DNA from 4 places in the Modestobacter sp. SYSU DS0511 genome. Region 4 is predicted to be linked to each of the others. Evidence: riboswitches for the same ligand, from Rfam matches in the RefSeq annotation. Region 4 holds a riboswitch; each other region holds the start of a gene.

Region 1 (4,991 bases), on a different contig from region 4:
GAGCACGTTCTCCACGCCGGCCTGCCCGTTGGCTGCCAGGCCCCAGAGGTAGGCGCGCCCGATCATCACGGCCTTCGCTCCGAGGGCGAGGGCCTTGGCGACGTCGCCGCCGCGCCGGATGCCGCCGTCCAGCAGCACCTCGACCTGGTCGCCGACGGCCTCGGCGATCGCCGGCAGGGCGCGGACGGAGGCCGGGGTGCCGTCGAGGTTGTTGCCACCGTGGTTGGAGACGGAGATGGCGCTGACCCCGGCGTCGACGGCCCGCCGGGCGTCGTCGACGCGCATCACGCCCTTGAGCATGAACGGCCGGTCATCGCCCCACAGCTCCCGGAGCCAGGCGACGTCGTCCCAGGTCGGCATGGGCGACTGCATCCACATGCCGTAGGCCTCGAAGAAGGTGGGCGCCGGGTCGCCGGGGTTGGCGACCATGTTCGGCACGGTGAGGTCGGGCAGCTTCTTGGTCTTGGCGAAGTCCCACAGCCAGCTGGGCTTGAGGGCCACCTGGGGGGCGTACCGCCGCACCGCCTCGAGGTTGATGCGCTCGGGGATGAACGGGCTGCCCCAGTCGCGGCCGTAGGAGAACGACCAGTCCAGCGTGGCGATCAACCCGGCCGCCCCGGCCCGCCGGGCGCGCTCGACCTTGGCGGCCATCAGGTCGCGGTCGCCGACCCAGTAGAGCTGGAAGAAGGTCTGCGGGTTGGCGGCGATGACCTCCTCCATCGGCTTGCTGGCCATCGAGGAGAGCCCGATCGCGGTGCCGCGGGCGGCCGCGGCCCGCGCGACGGCGACCTCGCCGTCGGGGTGCACCGCCTGCACCCCGGTCGGGCTGATCAGCACCGGCAGCGCGATGTCCTGGCCCATGACGCGAGTGGCCGTCTGCCGGCCGTTGGCCAGCCCGGCGGTGTGCGGGGCGAAGCCCAGCTCGGCGAAGGCGGCCAGGTTGTCGTCGACGGTCAGCCCGCGCTCGGAGCCGGCGACCAGCGCCCCGTACACGCCCTTCGGCAACCGGCGCTTGGCCCGCCGCTGCGCCTCGGCCACCGTCTCGAACCACGCGTTCGCCATCTGCGCACTCCCCTGCTGCTCGGACCGGAGGACGCCGTCGTCCCCCGCTGCCCGCGGCCGCAGCCGCTGGCACTCAGTGCCACCGTAGCGGGGTGAAGTGGCCTGGGACACAACCCTTCCGCCTCCCGGACACCGGCCGCCGCGGCGCGCGACCCGGCGGGCGGGAACAGGGCGGGTCAGCCGGCCCGGATCGCCGAGACGTCGAACTCCACCTGGATCCGGTCGCTGACCAGGACACCACCGGTCTCCAGGACCGCGTTCCAGGTGAGCTCCCAGTCGCTGCGCTTGATCGCCAGCGCCCCCTCGAAGCCGACCCGCGTGTTGCCGAAGGGGTCCAGGGCCGAGCCGGTCAGGGTGAAGTCGATCTCGACGGTGCGGGTGACGTCCTTGATGGTCAGGTCGCCGGTGACCCGGTAGACCTCGTCGTCGACCTGGCGCACCGCGGTCGAGTCGAAGCGCATCTCCGGGAACCGCTCGACGTCCAGGAAGTCCGGCGAGCGCAGGTGCGCGTCGCGGTCGGGGGCGCCGGTGTCGATGCTGGCGGTGCGGATGCGCAACGACACGGTGCTGGCACCCGGGTCGGCGGTGTCGAGATGGGCGGTGCCGGCGAACTCGGTGAACGCGCCGCGCACCGTCGTCACCATCGCGTGCCGCGCCCGCACGCCGATGCGGGTGTGCGCGGCGTCGACGACGTAGTCGCCGGTCACGTCGGCCAACGCGGCCGTCGCGGCGTCGAAGTCCGAGGCCGCGGGCTCGGGTGCCCGGTGCTTGCCCACGGTTCAGCCCTCCTGGTCGGGGTGGTCCACCCGGTGATCCTGACCGATGGGGGTGACATTCGGGCAGGGCGGTGACGTGCTGGGCACGCGAGGAGGGGCCGCCCGGTGCGAGCGGCCCCTCCTCGTCGGTGCTGGTTCGTTCAGGAGCAGGTCGATCAGATCAGTACCAGCCGGCGGACTGCGACTGCGACCACGCGCCGCACGGCGAGCCGTACCGGTTGTTGATGTAGATCAGGCCCGCGTCGATCTGACGATAGCCGTCGGAGGTCTTGGCGATCCCGGTGCCCTTCCAGGTGGAGTCCAGGAACTGCGCGATCCCATAGGCGGTGCTGCGCGGGTTCTGCGCGTTGGGGTTCCAGCCGCTCTCCTTGCCCCACAGCTTCTCCAGGCAGGAGAACTGACCGGCGTCCCCGCTCAGCTGGGACAGCGCGTAGCTCTGGAAGGAGCCGGCCGGCGCGGCGGGGGCCGGGGCGGGGGCAGGCGCACCGCCACCGGAGGACCGGGAGCCGGACTGCGACCGCGGGGCTGCAGCCGCAGCCGCCTGCTCGGCCTGGCGCGCCTCCTCGGCCTGGCGCGCCGCTTCGGCCTGGCGCGCCTCCTCAGCCTTGCGCGCCTCTTCCGCGAGCCGCGCCTCCTCGGCCAGCCGCGCCTCCTCGGCCAGCCGGGCCTCCTCGGCCAGCCGCGCTTCCTCCGCGGCGACAGCGGCGGCCTGCGCCTGCTGGGCGGCGGCCTCGGCCTCCTGGCGCTGGCTGCGGTCGGCCGCGAGCGCCCCGAGCCGGTCGCCGACCTGCCCCTCGGCGACGACGGTGCTGGCGTGCTGGGCGGTGAGGCCCAGCTGGGTGGCGATGCTCACCGGCTCGGGCGCCGCCGTGGCCTGCGCGCCGGTCTGCCCGCTCACGACGACGTTCACCACGACCGCGCCGACCGCGGCGGCGGCCAGGTACATCGCCGGACGGCGCAGGCCGGCCGGGGGCGCCAGGCGGCGGGCACGGCGGGAGGTCTCCTCCCCGGCGACGGGGAGGACCGTGGTGGGCAGTTCTCCGTCGGCCGGCAGGTCGTGGCCGGCGTGGTCGTGCGGGGTGGCGCGTGGGGACATGAAGGAGGGGGCTCCGGGCTCTTCCGTGGCCGCCTACCGGGTTAGCTGACGGATTCGGGCGGGAAGGCGCCCTACCCGGCCGGGCACGTGCCCGGGCGGGATTCACCCCAGTGCTTCGGTGGGTCCCCGGATCGCTGCGGACAGCGACTCGGCGGCATCCGGCGCGGGCTCCCCGAGTGGGGACGTGACGTCCGGCCGGACCTGTCCACGGTAAGGCGCTTTACGACCTCGTGACAATGCTCCGCCGGCAGTTCGTCGGGATGCGCCACGGCGCCCCTGGTCAGCGCGGTGTGATCCGTCCCGCAGGCCGCACCGGTCGCACGCGGCTCAGGGCAGGCGCCAGACCGTCGTCCGGCGGACCTCCCCGCCGTCGGCGTCCGGGACGTCGTGGGTGGCGGCCGGCAGCAGCCCTTCCTGCGGCAGGTAGGCGCGGCCCGGGTCCCCGAGCAGGACGGTGGCGCCGCGCAGCCAGTGGGTGCCCAGGTACGGCAGCACCCGGGCGGTCATCTCCCGGTCGTAGCAGACGTCGCCGGCCAGCACGACGTCCACGTCCGGCCCGTCCTCGCCCAGCACGTCGCCCACCACCTCGATGCCGGTGACCCCGTTGAGCTCGGCGTTGAGCGCGACCGCGGCGTGCGAGTACGGGTCGACGTCGCTGGCGACGACCTGCGCCGCCCCGGCGAGCCGCGCAGCCACGGCGACCAGGCCGCTCCCGGCACCGAGGTCCAGCACCCGCTTGCCGGCGACGAGGTCCGGCGTGTCCAGGACGTACCGGGCCAGGGCCTGGCCGCCCGGCCAGGCCGCGGCCCAGAACGGCGGGTCCTGGCCGGCGCCGCCGGCCTCGGTCTCCATCGCCTCCCACAGGGCGACGACGTCGTCGGCGACGTGCAGCTGCACCTCGGGCACCAGGGTGGGCCGCTCGACCCGGGTGTGGGCCTGCAGGAAGGACGGCGGGACGCGATCGGGGGCGGGCACCCGGACAGTGGACACCCACGGGCCCGGCCGCGACCCGCCGGGGTGGTCAGTCCTCGCGGTCGCTCCGGACCACGGTGACGGGGCAGGGCGCGTGCCGGGTGACCTGGTCGCTGGTCGAGCCCAGCAGCAGGCCGGCGAAGCCACCGCGGCCGCGGGCACCCACCACCAGGAGATCGGCCTGCCGGGCGGCGGCGATGAGCGCCTTCACCGGTGCGGTGTGCGCGACGTGGCAGGTGACGCCCGTAGCGCGGTCCTGGCCGAGCGCCGCCACGACGTCGGCCTCCAGGTCGGCCTGAACCGCCTTCTCGTAGTCGCTCACCGGCGGGACGTACCCCGGCGACCAGCTGGCCGGCTGGGGCGCGGTGGCGATCCGCCAGGCACGGACGACGTGCAGCGGCCACCCGGCCCGCTCGGCCAGGCCGGCCGCCCACACGAGCGCCTCCTGGGCGCACCCGGAGCCGTCGTGGCCGACGACGACCCCGCCCCCGACCGCCCCGGTCGACGACTCCGCGGGCGCCGCGTCCCCAGCAGCGTTGCCCATCACCTCGTCGACCTCCGCCGCGAGCGCGTCCCGCGTGCCGTCCTGCTCGGTCACCGTGTCCTCCTGTCCGTGCCCTGCCGTCCCATGACCCTCACCGACGACCGGGCTGCTCGCGCCCAGCCTGGACCACCGGACCCCCGACCGCACAGGGCCGGAGGTCCCGGACCCGCCGACGCCGGCACCGGCCCCCCCCAGCCAGCCGTCGGCGTCCGGTTCGGCGGTGTCCGCCACGAGGGACGGCGCTCCGGCGGGGGCTTCGGATCGCGCCGACGGCGGACCTGCTCTTGACTCGTCATCGAGGCCGGCGCGCGCCGGCCAGTCGATCGAGGGAACGGAGGAACGGCGCCCATGGAGCACTTCACCATCGCCACCGTCGCCGAGCAGAGTGCCGACTTCCGCCGCGTGCTGTGGACCGGCGAACACACCCAGCTGGTGATCATGACGATCCCGCCGGGTGGGGAGATCGGCGAGGAGGTGCACGACGTCGACCAGATCCTGACCTTCGTCAGCGGCACCGCGAAGGCCAAGGTCGGCGGCCAGG
Region 2 (4,991 bases), on a different contig from region 4:
TTCCCCGGCAGCGGCTGCTCACGCACGGATCCGGGACGGTCACCGCCCGAGCAGGTGCTGGGCCGCGGCGAAGCCGCCCAGCCCGCTGACCGCACCGCCGCGCACGGTGCCCCCGGACGACGCCGCGACCACCCGCGGGTGCGCCGTCGCCACGCCCCAGGTGCCGGCCTGCTCCGGGTCGGTGGCCACCGGCCAGGAGAGGTCGCCGTGGAAGATGTGCCCGCCCGGCATCGCCAGCGCGGCCTCGACGTCCAGGGGTGAGGCCGCCTGCAGGCACGGCCGGCCCTCGGCGTCGGTGGCCAGGCAGTCGGCCAGCGGTTCGGTGAGGTGGTCGTCGAGCTGCGCGACCACCCGGCGCACCGCCTCCTCGCGGGTGCCCACCGGGTCGGTCGCGTAGAGCTCGGCCGGGGTGTGCAGCCCGAAGAGGGTCAGCGTGTGCAGCCCGGTCGCCCCGGTGATCGACGGGTCGGTCAGCGAGTGGCAGTACACCTCGAACGGGACGACGTCGGGCAGCCGCCCGGCGGCGGCCTGGGCGTAGGCGGCGTCGATGGCCGACGCGGACTCGTCGACGTGCACGGTCCCGCTGAACACCCGGTGCGGGTCGTCCCCGGAGCGCAGCCCGGGCAGCCGCCGCAGCACCATGTTGACCTTGAGCTGCGAGCCCGAGGGCCGTGGCGTGGCCGGCGCGCCGAGCAGCTCGTCGAGCACGGCCGGCGCGGCGCCGCCCACCACGTGCCCGGCGTCGGCCGCGTGCGCCGTCCCCTCGTCGTCGGTCCAGTGCACCGTGACCCCGTCGGCGCGGGCCTCGATCGCGGTGGCGGTGGCCCGGGTGACCAGCCGGGCGCCCGCCGCGCGGGCGGCGGTGGCGATCGCGCCGCTGACCGCGCCCATGCCGCCCACCGGCACCCGCCAGCGGCCGGTGCCGTTGCCGACCAGGTGGTAGAGGAAGCAGCGCCCGGCCAGCCCGTCGGCCGCGTGCACGTCGGCGAAGGTGCCGATCAGGCCGTCGGTGAGGACGATGCCGCGCACGTCGTCGTCGGACAGGTGGTCGGCGACGACGTCGGCCAGCGGACGCTCGCGCAGGTCGCGCCAGATGCCCGGGTCGCGCAGCCGGCCGGCGAGCTCCGCCTCGCTGGGCAGCGGCTCGGTGAACGTGGGCGCCAGGTCCTCGGCCAGGGTGGCCAGCCGGCCGTAGAACCGCTGCCAGCCGGCCAGCTCGGCGTCCCCGCCGGTGAGCGCGCGGAAGGACGCCGCCGTCGCCGGCCCCTCGTCCCGCTCGACCAGCAGGCTCCGGTGCCGGCCGTGGCGGCGCAGCGGCGTCCAGGACGCGACCGCGCGGTCCCGCAGGTCCAGCGGCAGGCCCAGGTCGGTGACGATCCGGTCGGGCAGCAGGCTGACCAGGTAGGAGTACGCCGAGAGCCGGACGTCGACGCCGGGGAACACGTGCTGGCTGATGGCGGCGCCGCCGAGCACGTCCCGCTGCTCGAGCACGAGCACCGACCACCCGGCGCGCGCCAGGTAGGCGGCGGCGACCAGCCCGTTGTGCCCACCCCCGACGACGACCGCGTCGTAGCGGGCCGCGGTGCTCACGCCAGCTCCCGGGCGAGGAAGACCGCGTGCGGGTCGTCGGCGCCGACGTAGTGCCCGAACGCCTCGACCGGCCGGTAGCCCGTCGACCGGTACAGCGCGATCGCCTCCGGCTGCCGGACGCCGGTCTCCAGCCGCACCGTCGTCCACCCGCGGGTCACCGCCTCGGTCTCCAGCCCGGCGAGCAGCAGCCTGGACACCCCTCGCCCACGGGCGCCGGGGACGACGTACATCCGCTTGATCTCCGCCTCGTCCGGCCCCAGCGGGCGCAGCGCGCCGCAGCCGATCGGGGTGCCGTCGTCGTCGCGGGCGAGCAGCACCACCGCGACGTCGGCGGCGGACGGGGGCACCCCGGGTTCGCCGGCGCCGTCGTAGCGGGCGCGCAGCTCGACCTGCTGGGCGGCGGTCAGCGCGACGACGTCCGGGTCGTCCCAGGGGGCGGTGGCGAGGGTCGGCACCCGGTCATCCTGGCGCGCCGTGCTCCGGCTCCCTCTACCAGGTCCCCGGGCCAGGGCCGGCGACCGCCACGCCGGGGGAGTACCCAGCCCCTGATGCGGTGGCGGCGCGGGGTGTGGAGCCGCTGGCGGAGCGTGACGGGAAGGGGTCGGCAAGGTGCTGAGGGGCGCGGTTCGAGACCGGCGACCGCGCCGTCCGGTGCGGGATGCAGGCGCCCAGTTCAGGTCGCGTGTCGGCGTCCCGGGCGCGGGTGAGGTGGGGGGCCGTGGGCGGCGGTGACCCACAGGCCCGGCGCGCCAGTCACGCTCGGTGAGCGTGTCGCAGCACACCCACGGAGTTTCTCAACAAAATCGCAAAGGACCTTTGTCACGAGCCCATAACGCCCTTACGGTGGGCGACGGTCCGGACGGGCACCTCAGCCACCTCTCGGTGGCGACCGACCAGACCGCCGCCGAACTCCGCGGCCCGTGCACTCCGGCGGGCCAGGGGACCGGGGACCCACCGCAGCACTGGGGTGAAGCACTGAGCGGCCCGATCGGACCGCACGTGCCGGGTGTCTTCCCATCCGAACCCGTCAGCTAACTCGGTAGGCGGCACGTTGGAAGAAAGGACCACCCGCCGAACATGGCGAGTTCGCTCAACCCTGCCCGCCGCGGGTCCACTTCCCGCCGGGCCGTCGTCACCTTCTTCGCCGCCGGGGCGCTCGTCGCCACCACCCTGCTGGCTCCCGCGCCCGCCGCGGCCGAGCCCACCACCTCCGCCGAGGCGGCCACGCTGGTCGCCGAGCGCGCGCACGACCTCGAGGTCGTCACCGAGCAGTTCAACCACGCCCGCGTCGAGCTCGAGGCCACGCAGGCCGAGGTCGACGCCGCCGCCGCCCAGGTCGAGGCCGCCGAGGCCGCCCTGGCCGGCGCCCGTGACCGGGTCCGGGAGGTCGCCCGCAGCGCCTACACCGGCGACCAGCTGAGCACCCTGCAGGCGATGCTCACCAGCGAGTCCGCCGACGAGCTGATGGACCGCGTCGGCACGCTGGGCTCCATCGCCGACCACAACAACGGGATCCTGGGCGAGGCCGTCGCGGCCGACGAGCAGGCCACCGAGGCCCAGGCCGCGGCCGAGGCCGCCGCCACCGAGGCACAGGCCCAGCTGGACCGGGTCGAGCAGCAGCGCACCGACCTGAACAAGCAGATCGCCGAGTACCAGGCGATGTACGAGCGGCTCTCCGCCGCGGAGCAGGCCGCCTCCCGGGCCGAGGCCGAGCGGCGGCACGCCGCTGAGGCCGCCGCGGCCGAGCAGGCATCGGGCTCCGGCTCCGGGTCGGGTGGGGGCGGCAACGCCGCCCGCGCCGCAGCCCCGGCCGCCCAGGCCCCGTCCGCCCCGGTCGTCGCCTCCAGCGGTGCCGCGGCGACCGCGGTCAGCACCGCCATGGCCCAGCAGGGCAAGCCCTACGTCTGGGCCGCCGCCGGCCCGGGGTCGTTCGACTGCTCCGGTCTGGTGCAGTACGCCTACGCCGCCGCCGGCATCTCCCTGCCGCACTCCAGCCGGGCCCAGGCGAGCATGGGTCGTGCGGTCTCCCGCGGAGAGCTGCAGCCGGGCGACCTCATCGCCTTCCGCAGCCCGGTCAGCCACATCGGCATCTACATCGGCAACGGCCAGATGGTGCACGCGCCGACCTCCGGCGACGTCGTCAAGGTCGCCAGCATCGACGCGGTCAGCCCGATCACCGCGATGCGCCGCATCGCCGGCTGACGCCAGCGCTCCAGCACGAACACCGGTGCCCCGGTCGCCTCTCGGCGGCCGGGGCACCGGCGTCTCCGCGTCGTGCAATGGCCCCTCCCGGGTCCCGCCCTGAGCTCGCGAAGGGTGGGGAGGAGGGTCTTCATCACATCCGGGAGACTGCGGCACCGGTGGTTCGTTGTCCCCGGTCGTGGCTGCCCGACTGCTCGCCCCCGCCCCCGTCGCCCGCACGTTCCGCGTCGTCGCCGTCGCCGAGGCGGTGTCCTGGGTGCTGCTCCTCGCCGGGATGTTCGTCAAGTACGTGCCGAAGACCTCCGAGGTCGGCGTCCAGGTGTTCGGCCCGGTGCACGGTGCGGTCTTCATCGCCTACGTCGCGGTGACGCTCGTCGCCTGGCGGGTGCTCGGCTGGTCCCTCGGCACCACCGTCCTCGCGCTGGCCGCCTCGGTGCCGCCGCTGGTGACCCTCTGGTTCGAGCACTGGGCCCGCCGCACCGGCCGGCTGCCGGTGGGGGAGACCGCAGCCGTCCGGGCTGGCTAGCCTCCCGGCATGGCCGAGCCAGTGCTGCCCTCCACCGCCCGCACCCTGCTGGCCCGCACCGCCCGCGTGCAGCGCGACGGACGGGCCCCCAGCCTGGTCGCCGGCGTCGTCCGGGGCGGCGGGCTCGCCTGGTCGGCCGGGCGGGGGGACGTCGCCGACCCGCACACCGACGTCCAGTACCGGCTCGGCTCGATCAGCAAGACGGTCACCGCCCTGGTGGTGATGCGGCTGCGCGACGAGGGCGTCCTGGGCCTTGACGACCTGCTGGACGAGCACCTGCCGGGCACCCCGCTGGGTGACCGCACGGTCGGTCAGCTCCTCTCCCACCTGGCCGGGGCGGGGTCGGAGAGCCCGGGCGGCTGGTGGGAGCGCGTACCCGGCGGATCGCTGGCCGAGTTGCCGCTCAGCGACGACGACGTGGTGCTCGGCGCCGCCCGGCGGTTCCACTACTCCAACCTCGGCTTCGGCCTGCTCGGTGAGCTGGTCGCCCGGCACCGCGGCCGGCCGTGGGCGGACGTCGTCCGGGACGAGGTGCTGCTGCCCCTGGGCATGACCCGCACCACCCCGCGTCCCAGCGGCGCTGCCGCCCAGGGCCACGCGGTGCACCCGTGGGCCGACGTCGTGCTGCCCGAACCCGAGCACGACGCCGGGGTGATGGCCGCGGCCGGTCAGC
Region 3 (4,991 bases), on a different contig from region 4:
GGCGGCGGCCGACCTGCTGAACTCCGGCAGCAAGGTCGCCATGCTGGTCGGTCAGGGTGCCCGTGGCGCCCGGGCCGAGGTCGTCGAGGTCGCCGACCTGCTCGGCGCCGGCGTCGCCAAGGCGCTGCTGGGCAAGGACGTGCTCCCCGATGACCTGCCCTTCGTCACCGGCTCGATCGGGCTGCTGGGCACCCGCCCGACCTGGGAGATGATGAAGGACTGCGACACGCTGCTGACGGTGGGCTCGAACCTGCCCTACAGCGAGTTCTTTCCGGAGTACGACCAGGCCCGCGGCGTGCAGATCGACCACGACGCCAAGTTCATCGGGATGCGGTACCCGTACGAGCTCAACCTCGTCGGCGATGCGGCCACCACGCTGCGCGCGCTCATCCCGCTGCTGGAGCGCAAGCAGGACCGGTCCTGGCGCGAGGGCATCGAGGACGGCATCCGCCGCTGGTGGGAGATCATGGAGAAGCGGGCGAACACCGACGCCGATCCGGTCAACCCGATGCGGCTGTTCTCCGAGCTGAACGGCCGGCTGCCCGGCAACGCCATCATCACCGCCGACTCCGGCTCCGCCGCCAACTGGTACGCCCGGCACCTGCGCTTCGGCCCGGACAACCGCGGCTCACTGTCCGGCACCCTGGCCACCATGGGCCCGGGCGTGCCGTACGGAATCGGCGCCAAGTTCGGCCACCCCGACCGACCGGTCATCGCCTTCGCCGGTGACGGCGCCATGCAGATGAACGGCCTGGCCGAGCTGCTCACGATCGCCCACTACTGGCAGGAGTGGCGCGACCCGCGCCTGGTGGTCGCGGTGCTGCACAACAACGACCTCAACCAGGTCACCTGGGAGATGCGGGCGATGGGCGGGGCGCCGAAGTTCGCCGACTCGCAGACGCTGCCCGAGGTCTCCTACGCCGACTTCGCCGCCGGGCTGGGCTTCGAGGCGATCACGGTCGACGACCCGGAGCAGGTCGGCCCGGCCTGGGACTGTGCGCTGGCTGCCGGCCGGCCGGCGCTGCTCGACGTGCACGTCGACGCCGACGTTCCGCCGATCCCGCCGCACGCGACGCTCGAGCAGATGACCGACACCGCGAAGTCGCTGCTCAAGGGCGACGAGGACGCCTGGGGCGTGGTCAAGCAGGGCACCAAGAACAAGATGCAGGAGTTCCTGCCCAACCGGAGCTGACCATGTCGACCGCACACCTCCCATCGCCGACCGTCCGGCCGTGGGACGGGGCGGACGACTCCCGGGTCGACGTGTCGGCGCTGGACGCTGACCTGCGCCGGCGCGTCGACGGCGAGGTCCGGTTCGACGCCGGCACCCGCGCTGCCTACTCGACCGACGCGTCCAACTACCGGGTCCCGCCGCTGGGCGTGGTCGAACCGCGCACGGTCGACGCCGCCGTCGAGGCCGCGGCGGTCTGCCGGGAACACGGCGTCCCGTTGCTGTCCCGGGGCGGCGGCACCAGCCTGTCCGGGCAGACGACGAACGCCGCCGTCGTCCTGGACTGGAGCCGGTACTGCCACCGGCTGGAGTCCCTCGACATCGACGGACGCCGGTGCGTGGTGGAGCCCGGCCTGGGGCTGACCCTGCGCGCCGGTGAGCTCGACGACCTCCGGGTCGGCTGACCGCCGGACCCGAGACCGGACGCGCGACGAGCGCGCTCCGGACCAGCAGGAACGACAGACGGGAGGACGAGATGAAGACGCAGGAGTTCGTGTCCGCGGTGCAGCAGTCGGCCCGGATCCCCGATCACGAGCACGCCGAGCAGGCCGTCCGGGCCACCCTGACCGTGCTCGGGCAGCGGTTGTCGACCGAGGCGAAGGACCTGGCCGCCCAGCTGCCGCCCGAGCTCGCCTCGGCGATGCCCACCGACGGGTCGGTCGAGCGCTTCGGCCTGACCGAGTTCTACGGCCGTGTCGCCGAACTCGAGGGGCAGGGCTGCACCCCGGAGCAGGCGCGGCAGCACGCGCGTGCGGTCACCGCCGGGCTCCGCGAGGCGGTGGGCGCCGAGTACCTGCACGTGCTCGACCAGCTCCCCGACGACTACGGCGACCTCACGCACACCGAGAACGCGCACCACTGACGGCCTGCCGCCCCTCCGGGTCGCCGTGGCGACCCGGAGGGGCGGAACTCAGACCAGCCGACGCGCGGTGTTGTAGCCCCACATGTCGATGCTGGCGACGCGGACCACGTCACCGGCGCTGGGGGCGTGGACCATCAGCCCGTCGCCCAGGTAGATGCCCACGTGCCCGACGGGGGAGTAGTAGAAGACCAGGTCACCGGGCTGCAGGTGCGCCCGGTCGACGTGCACGCCCATCGTGGACTGCATCCGCGACGAGTGCGGCAGGTCGACGCCGGCCGCCCGGAAGGCGAACTGGGTCAGGCCCGAGCAGTCGTAGACGTTCGGACCGGCCCCGGCCCACACGTAGGCCTTGCCGAGCTGGGCCATCGCGGTGTCGATGACCACCTGGGCGGCGGAGGTCGGTGCGGCCGCGGCCGCGACCGGCGCGGCGATCGGAGCCGGGGCCGGGGCCGGCGGGGCGGCGCCCCCGGCGTTGGCCTGGGCGGCGAGCGGGGTGAGCACCACGCCGGCGCCGGTGAGCAACGCGATCAGCGCGCCCTTGGCCGCCGAGCGGGTGGAACGACGAGCAGAGGTGGTGCGCAGGGCCGTCATGGAACGACGAGTTCTCCTTGTTCTCCTCAACCGCCTACCGAGTTAGCTGACGGGTTCGGGCGGGGAACTCGCCCGGCACGGCCACACGTGCGTGCGGCCGAGCTTCACCCCAGAACTGCGGTGGGTCCCCGGTCCGGGCGACGGCTGCAGCATGCGCGGCCGACGTCCGGTTCGGCGGTGCCGTCCGGGTGTCACCAGGTGCGGTGACGGTCGGACCCGGTCGGCCGCGACGACGCTAGGTGGCGATCTGGTGGTCCGCAGCCGCCGTCGTCGGCCGGATCCGGACGGTCTCCGACTGCGACTCGCCGTCGTGACCGTGGCAAACGTGAAGCTGTCCCCGGCGTGTCTCGGGACGTTGCGAACTGATGAATGGACGGCGCGTGACGACGCTTCGTGTTCACGACCTAACCAGCTGGCGAACGGCCCGACCCTTGGGAGATGGCTCGGTCGTGAGCGGTCGGGCCGCTGCCGTCAAGGGGGTTGTCTGACCTGTGGACAGGCGTTTGACCTGCTGGTTCGGGTGGTGGTGAGGCGCCGATCGCAGTAGTATTCGAACGTACGTTCGAATGACGGGGAGGTGTCCGTGAGCGACTCGATGACGCTGGACCCCCTTGCGCCGAACGTGGTCGCGGAGCTGTCCCCGGATGACCTGGAGGGGCTGTTCGGGTCGCCGTTGCAGTCGGCGTTGGACGCGCTGGCGGCCGAGGACCTGCACGCGTTCGGCGATGGTGAGCTGCTGGACAGGGTGGGCGAGCTGGTGCGGCTGCAGAACCGGGTGGCGGCGGAGCTGGCCCGCACGGTGCGGCATGCCGAGCTCGCGCAGGCCGTCGAGCGCGACGGGTTGGCGTCGATGCGGTCGTGGCTGATCGGGCACCGGTGGTTGTCGGCGGGCGAGGCGTCGCGGGTGGTGCGGGCCGGCCGGGTGTTGGAGCACCTGCCGGCGCTGGCTGCGGGGTTCGCTGCCGGGGAGGTCACCGCCGCGCAGGTCGACGTCGTGGCGAGCGCGGTGGGGGAACCGGAGCGGGCGCGTGCTCAGGAGCAGGGGATCGACCTGGGCGCGTTCGACACCGCGTGGGCGGATGTGGCTCGGGAGGCGCCGCACGCCTCGCTCGGGGTGGCGGTGCGGGCGTTCATCGAGGCGCTGGACCCCGACGGGCCCGAGCCTGACCCCACGGAGGGGCGGCGGCTGTCGATGGCCAAGCACGCTGACGGCAGCGTCACCGGCCGGTTCGACCTGGACGCGGTGGGTGGGGAGAAGCTGCAGGCGGCGATCGAGTCGATCGTGCAGGCCAACCGGCCCAAGGGCGACACCCGCACCCGCGCGCAGCAGCAGGCTGATGCGTTCGTGCAGCTCTGCGACAACCAGCTCGCCTCCGGTGGCCTGCCGACGCTGCGGACGGTGAAGCCGCACGTGGTGCTGCAGCTGGACCTGGACGATGCAGTCGATCCGGCCACTGGCCCCGGCGCCGCGCAGACCGGGTTCGGTGCCAGCATCTCCGCCGCCCGTGCCCGCTGGCTGGCCTGCGACGGGAGCATCTCCCGGATCGTGATGGGCCCCGACGGCACCCCGCTGGACCTGGGGCGGAACCACCGGGTCGTCACCCCCGGACTCCGCAAGGCGGTGGAACGGCGGGACAAGGGGTGTGTGTTCACCGGCTGCGGTGCCCCGACCTGGTGGTGCGATGTGCACCACCTGATCCACTGGCTGCACGGCGGCGAGACGTCGTTGACCAACTCCGCTCTGCTGTGCGAACGGCATCACACGAAGGTCCACCACGGCTTCCGGGTCGAGCGGCAACCCGACGGCCGGTGGCGCACCTTCCGGCCCGACGGCACCGAGATCCTCATCGGCCCACTGCTCACCTGACCTGCTCGCCACCGACATCCGACCGCGGTCACTCGCGGCCGTGCTGCTTCCCGTGGGAGTGGCATGCCTCGGTGGCGGCCGGGCTCGGCGCTCGATCGAGCAGAGAGTGGCGCACGAGGTACCCGAGGTCTGAATGGGCGCTTCCTGACAGTTTTCCCGCTTCTCTTGGTCGAGTCGCTGACGGTGAACGGGCTTTTCCGCCGCTTAGTTTCGAAAAGGAACGTCCATAGACAAACGGGGAGCACGACATGACCGACGCACCGGCGCCGGAAAAGGCCCAGGCCACGGGCAAGAAGCCGCTGTACAAGCGCGCCTGGTTCATCGTCCTGGCGGTGATCGTGGTCATCGCGATCGGCGCCAACATGGGAGGTGACAAGGAGACCGGGGACGCCACGGCCAGCGCTGACACGTCATCGGGCGCAGCGGCTCCGGTCGACGAC
Region 4 (4,991 bases):
GCGGCTTCCTCGTCCTCTACCTCAACGCCGCGGCGGTCTTCCTGGGCGTCATGGCGCAGGCGATCGCCCGCAGCTGGCTGGCCTTCGAGCTGACCGGGTCGAACGCCGCCCTGGGCGGGGTCCTGCTGGCGTTCGGCGTGGCGCTGCTGGTGGCCACGCCGTGGGGTGGCGTGGCGGCCGACCGGCTGCCCAAACGACTGGTGCTGCAGATCTCGGTGCTCCTGCTGGCGGTGTCGAGCGCCTGGATCGGGCTGGCCGTCGTCCTCGACGTCATCGCCTACTGGATGCTGCTCGGCGCGGGCGTGCTGCAGGCCGTGGGCTTCGCGCTGTTCAACCCGGCCCGGATGGCGTTTCTGACCGAGCTGGTGCCCCGTGGGTCGGTGCCGCAGGCGGTCTCGCTGCTCCTGGTCAACGCCGAGGTGAACCGGGTGGTCGGCCCAGCGCTGGCCGGCGTGGTCATCGGGGCGTTCACCTGGGGCATCGAGGCGATCTTCCTGTTCAGCGCGGCGCTGGCGGCCGTCGGGGTTCTCCTCACCACCGCCCTCCCCGCCGGGCGGCGGCGGGGGGATGCCTCCGGACGCTCCCCGCTCGGGGAGCTCGCCGACGGGGTGCGCTACGTCCGGCGGCACCCCGAGCTCAGCGCCCTGGTGTGGTGCGGCATCGGCGTCGCCATGATGGGGCTGCCGTACCTGGCGTTCATGCCGACCATCTCCAGCGACCTGTTCGGCCTCGGCTCGGTCGGCTACGGCGTGCTGGCAGCGACGTCCGCGGTCGGCGGGGTCGCGGCGGGCCTGCTGCTGGGCCGGCGCACCTCGTGGGTGCGGCAGACCCGGGTCCTGGTGGGGTCCGGCGCCGTCTTCGGCCTCGCCATCTGCGCGCTGGCGATCGCGCCCAACGCCTACGTCGCAGTGGTCGTGCTCCTCGCCGTCGGCGCGTCGATGCTCGGCTTCCAGACCACCAACCAGTCGCAGCTCATCGCCCTGTCGGACATGGAGTACCACGGGCGGGTGCAGGGGCTGATCATGCTCAGCTTCAGCGCGTTCGGCATCGCCGCACTCCCGCTGGGCCTGCTCGCCGACCTCATCGGCCTGCGGTGGACGCTGATCGGGATGGGCGCCGGCGTGCTCGCCTTCGTCGCCCTGTACGCGGTCCTCAGCCGGCGCCGGATGGCCGGCGCGAACCGGCTGCGCGACCTGGGCTGAGCTCCCGGCGCGCCGGAGTCCCGGTCCGCGCCGGGCGCGGGGTCAGCGCCAGTCGACGCCGGGCAGGGTGGCGCTCCACGACTCGGCGATCTGGCCGTCGGCGACCCGGTGCACCACCAGCCAGGTGACCACCGACGTCTGCCCGGTGTCCAGGTTGAGGCCGGTGGTGGTGGCCCGCGTCCAGATCCGGTCCTCGGCGGTCACCTGGTCGTCGACGGTGGTCGCGGGGTCGTGCAGCAGTTGCCAGGACTCGCGCACCTCGCGCTTGAACTGGGCACGGGTCAGCGACCGGGTACCGGCCGAGGAGTGCCGCACGTAGGGCTCGGCGATGAGCTCGTCGATCACCGTCAGGTCGCGCCGGTTCCACAGCCCGTCCCAGTAGCGCTGGACGATCGACATCAGTGCCTGCTGGTCCACGGGGCGATGCTAGGGCCGCCGCGCGGCGGAAGGCGCAGTCGCTCCCGGCGGAGACGTCCCGCTCGTTCGGCCCGGACCTGATGTCCGCGGCCGCGGCGGGTAGTGCCCGGAGAGCGTCGACCTACTGGAGGGGAAACGGACATGGGCCTCATCTCCGGACTCATCAAGGCCAACCTGCTCAAGCGACTGCTGAGCCGCTTCACCGGCGGTCGGCGGGCCTGATCGCCGATCCGGCGACCGCGCCCCGCCGCCGAGCGGCCCGGACGGCCCCGGCCGACCTCCTTCCCGAGGAGGACGGCCGGGGCCGTTCCCGTCTCCCCGCCGGTGGCCGGGCACCTGGACCGACCGCCGCCGACGCCCGCCGAGGTCGCCGTGGCACGCGCGCCGAGTGACTGCGGTGGGTCACGACATACCGACGGAAAGTAGGTCGAGTCTGCAACCAAACCCGTGAGCGGCCAGCGCCGCGCCGGTGCCCACCGCTGGCGTGCGGGCAGGTCGCGAGCGGCGGAAAGCGCAGGCCAGGCGCGTCCGGCGGCCGCCGAGGAGGTACGTCGGCGGCCTTGCGGCCCTCCCCGTTCCAGAGCCCGGTGGAGGCGACCGGGGGACTGCCGTGGCCGATCGCCGTCTGCCTACCGTGCGCTCGTCCACCGAATGCGGAGGACCCCGGATGGCGGCCCGCCGAACCTGCCCACCGTCACCGGACCAGACGACACGACGGGCAGGCGCGGGGGACCCACCTCGCAGCACCGGGCCTCCGGGCCCTGGGGTGAAGCCGCATCCGCGGCCGGGCAGCTCTCGCCCGAACCCGACAGCTAACTCCGCAGGCGGTGAGAGGCGCACATCCATGGCACAGCGACACCCGGGACGGAACCTCCGTCCCACCCGGCGCCCGAGCATGGCGTCCGTGACCCGTCCCGCCCTGACGGTCGTGGCAGCAGTGGCCGTCCCCCTCGCGGTGGCCGCCCCGGCGCACGCCGCGGAGCACACGGTCGCTCCTGGCGACACCCTCAGCACCCTCGCCGCGGCCCACGGCACCACGTGGCAGACCATCTACGCGGACAACGCCGGCAGAGTCGGCGCCGACCCGAACCGCCTGCGCGTCGGTCAGGTGCTCACCATCGGCGGCACCGGTGCGGCACCCGCGGCTCCGGCCGTGACCCCGCAGAGCGCGTCGGGGGAGTACGTCGTCCGGGCGGGCGACACGCTCGGCAGGATCGCGGCCGCCCACGGAATCACCTGGCAGCAGGCGTACGCGCTCAACCGGGAGGTCATCGGCGCGGACCCGAACACCCTGCGGGTCGGTCAGCGACTCGCGTTCGGCGGCGCGGTGGCTGCCGCGGCGCCTCGTATCGCGGAGCGGCCGGCCAGTCGGAGTGCCGACCGTGCCGCCCCAGCCGCTCCCGCGGCTCCCGCGGCTCCGGCGGCGAGTGCGGGCGCGTACGACGTGTGGGCTCCGCACGTCCGCCCCGTCGTCCAGGAGGTCGCCGAGCGGTTCGGCGTCGGGACGGTCGTGACCCGGCCCGGCCACAGCCCGACGCAGGACCTCGCGGCCGACTTCATGGTCCACACGGACCAGGCCAAGGGAGACGCCGTCACCCAGTACGTCATCGACAACGCCGCCCGGTTCCGGGTCGAGTACGTGATCTGGCAGCAGCGGATCTACCAGGTCCGTACGGGCACGTGGCAGGGCATGGCGGACCGGGGGTCGCCCACCGCCAACCACATGGACCACCCGCACGTGTCGTTCCTGCCCGGCTGACACCCGCCGTGGTGGCCCGCTGAGGCCGGACCGTCGACGAGGCGCCCCTGCCCGGCTGTGACCGGGCAGGGGCGTTCGTCCGACCCGGCGCCCGGCTGACGGTCCCCGCGGTGGGACCGGCTGCGCGGGTGATGCGAGGACCCGGCCGGCGCTCTCCCGGGCTCGGCACCCGGTTGCGGCCCGCGCCGTAGCAGCCCCCGCAGAGCGCGTGCCCGCTCAGCACCCCGGGATGACCGCCGACGACGTCGCTCCGGCGCGCCGCGCCCGGAGGCCGCCCGGCGCGCGTGGACGCACCCGGCGGGTGGCCCTCGCGCACGATGGTCGAGACCCGCGGTCGCACCGTCCCGACGCCCGATGTGCGTCCCGGACGTCGGTGGGAGCGCATCGGCGAGGATGGCCCGATGCCGAGCACACGAGCAGGCGGCGGCCCTGCCGACGGGCCCACGGCGCCACTGCGCTTCTGGGACCGGCATCCGCGCCTGGTGCTGGGGCTGAAGACGGCCGTGGCGGCCGCGCTCGCGTGGGCGCTGGCCACCCCCTCCCGGAGCCGCTCGCCGACTACCCCTTCTACGCCCCCCTCGGAGCCGTGGTCACGTCCGCGGTGACGCTGGCCGGATCGGTCCGCGAGTCGGCGGAGGTGACGCTGGCGCTCGTCGTGGGCGGGGTGCTCGGGATGGTGCTGACCGAGCTCCCGATGCCCGACGTGGTCGCACTCTCCGTTGCGGTAGGGTCGGCATGCTGCTCGGGACGTGGCGGCGGCTGGGCAACGCCGGCAGCTGGGTCCCGACCACGGCCTTGTTCGCGCTGGTCTTCGGGGGGAACGACCCGACCGGGTACGTCCTCGCGCTCGTCGGTCTGGTGCTGCTGGGCGCCCTGGTGGGGCTGGGGGTGACCGTGGCCTTCCCGCCCGTCCCTCTCGGCCCGGCCCAGACGGAGATGCACCGGCTGCGGGAGACGCTGGCGGGGCAGCTCGCCGACCTCGCCGACGGGCTGCAGCGGGACCACCCGCCGAGCCGGCACGAGTGGCGCGACCGGATGCGTGCGGTCGACCCGGTCCTCGACCAGATGCGCTCGGCGGTCCAGCAGGCCGGCGAGGCCCGGCGCGGCAACCGACGGGTGAGGAGGTACCAGTCGGACGCCGACCGGCTCTACGCGCAGGCGCGTGCTCTGGAGGGCCTGGCCCTCCTGATCGAGGACCTGACCCAGCTGATCGCCGACACGGAGGTCGCCGAGAACGACCGGGTGGCGCTGGGCCCCTCCCTCCGCCGGCCGGCGGCTGCGGCTCTGGCCCAGCTGGGCGAGGTGCTGCGCAGCATGAGCGGTCCGAGCGCGGACCCAGAGGACACCCGGAAGGGCTACGAGGCCCTGCACCGGTTGGTCGACGAGCTCCGGGCGGCTCGGCGGGAGACCGAGGACGATCTCTTCACCGCCAGCAGCATCGTCGAGGGCATTCGGCGGTGCCTGGCCGCAGTGGTGCCGCAGGAGCTCGCCGAGGACGAGGACCGAGCCCACCCGGTGGAACGCTGAGCGGGCCGCCCGAGGCCTGGCTCGCGCAGCAGCTCAGCCGGTCACTGGACGTGGCGGCCCGGCGAGTTGGCCGGCTCGTCGTCCCG

What was found. A riboswitch is a leader RNA that binds a small molecule or an ion and turns the genes downstream of it on or off. The one in region 4 is predicted to bind cyclic di-AMP.
Region 1: it holds a riboswitch for cyclic di-AMP, as region 4 does, so the genes downstream of both, ACI783_RS13655 (aggregation-promoting factor C-terminal-like domain-containing protein) here and ACI783_RS00875 (LysM peptidoglycan-binding domain-containing protein) in region 4, are expected to answer to the same signal.
Region 2: it holds a riboswitch for cyclic di-AMP, as region 4 does, so the genes downstream of both, ACI783_RS08525 (NlpC/P60 family protein) here and ACI783_RS00875 (LysM peptidoglycan-binding domain-containing protein) in region 4, are expected to answer to the same signal.
Region 3: it holds a riboswitch for cyclic di-AMP, as region 4 does, so the genes downstream of both, ACI783_RS16930 (C40 family peptidase) here and ACI783_RS00875 (LysM peptidoglycan-binding domain-containing protein) in region 4, are expected to answer to the same signal.

Annotation. Positions count from the first base shown of each region.
Region 1 covers NZ_JBJGZY010000026.1:6,832-11,822, reverse strand. Annotated here, with positions in the region: gene mftD (pre-mycofactocin synthase MftD) at 1-1,062, opposite strand, end outside; gene ACI783_RS13660 (YceI family protein) at 1,239-1,838, opposite strand; gene ACI783_RS13655 (aggregation-promoting factor C-terminal-like domain-containing protein) at 1,999-2,934, opposite strand; cyclic di-AMP (ydaO/yuaA leader) riboswitch at 2,950-3,098, opposite strand; gene ACI783_RS13650 (class I SAM-dependent methyltransferase) at 3,262-3,909, opposite strand; gene ACI783_RS13645 (universal stress protein) at 3,956-4,504, opposite strand; gene ACI783_RS13640 (cupin domain-containing protein) at 4,799-4,991, shown strand, end outside.
Region 2 covers NZ_JBJGZY010000013.1:16,571-21,561, forward strand. Annotated here, with positions in the region: gene ACI783_RS08515 (phytoene desaturase family protein) at 40-1,590, opposite strand; gene ACI783_RS08520 (GNAT family N-acetyltransferase) at 1,587-2,045, opposite strand; cyclic di-AMP (ydaO/yuaA leader) riboswitch at 2,483-2,652, shown strand; gene ACI783_RS08525 (NlpC/P60 family protein) at 2,668-3,792, shown strand; gene ACI783_RS08530 (DUF3817 domain-containing protein) at 3,971-4,318, shown strand; gene ACI783_RS08535 (serine hydrolase domain-containing protein) at 4,328-4,991, shown strand, end outside.
Region 3 covers NZ_JBJGZY010000041.1:24,965-29,955, reverse strand. Annotated here, with positions in the region: gene ACI783_RS16945 (thiamine pyrophosphate-requiring protein) at 1-1,192, shown strand, start outside; gene ACI783_RS16940 (FAD-binding oxidoreductase) at 1,195-1,635, shown strand; gene ACI783_RS16935 (DUF2267 domain-containing protein) at 1,707-2,093, shown strand; gene ACI783_RS16930 (C40 family peptidase) at 2,142-2,684, opposite strand; cyclic di-AMP (ydaO/yuaA leader) riboswitch at 2,702-2,846, opposite strand; gene ACI783_RS16925 (DUF222 domain-containing protein) at 3,268-4,551, shown strand; gene ACI783_RS16920 (DUF4352 domain-containing protein) at 4,800-4,991, shown strand, end outside.
Region 4 covers NZ_JBJGZY010000001.1:189,822-194,812, forward strand. Annotated here, with positions in the region: gene ACI783_RS00865 (MFS transporter) at 1-1,202, shown strand, start outside; gene ACI783_RS00870 (ester cyclase) at 1,245-1,619, opposite strand; cyclic di-AMP (ydaO/yuaA leader) riboswitch at 2,305-2,461, shown strand; gene ACI783_RS00875 (LysM peptidoglycan-binding domain-containing protein) at 2,524-3,378, shown strand; gene ACI783_RS00880 (hypothetical protein) at 4,114-4,905, shown strand.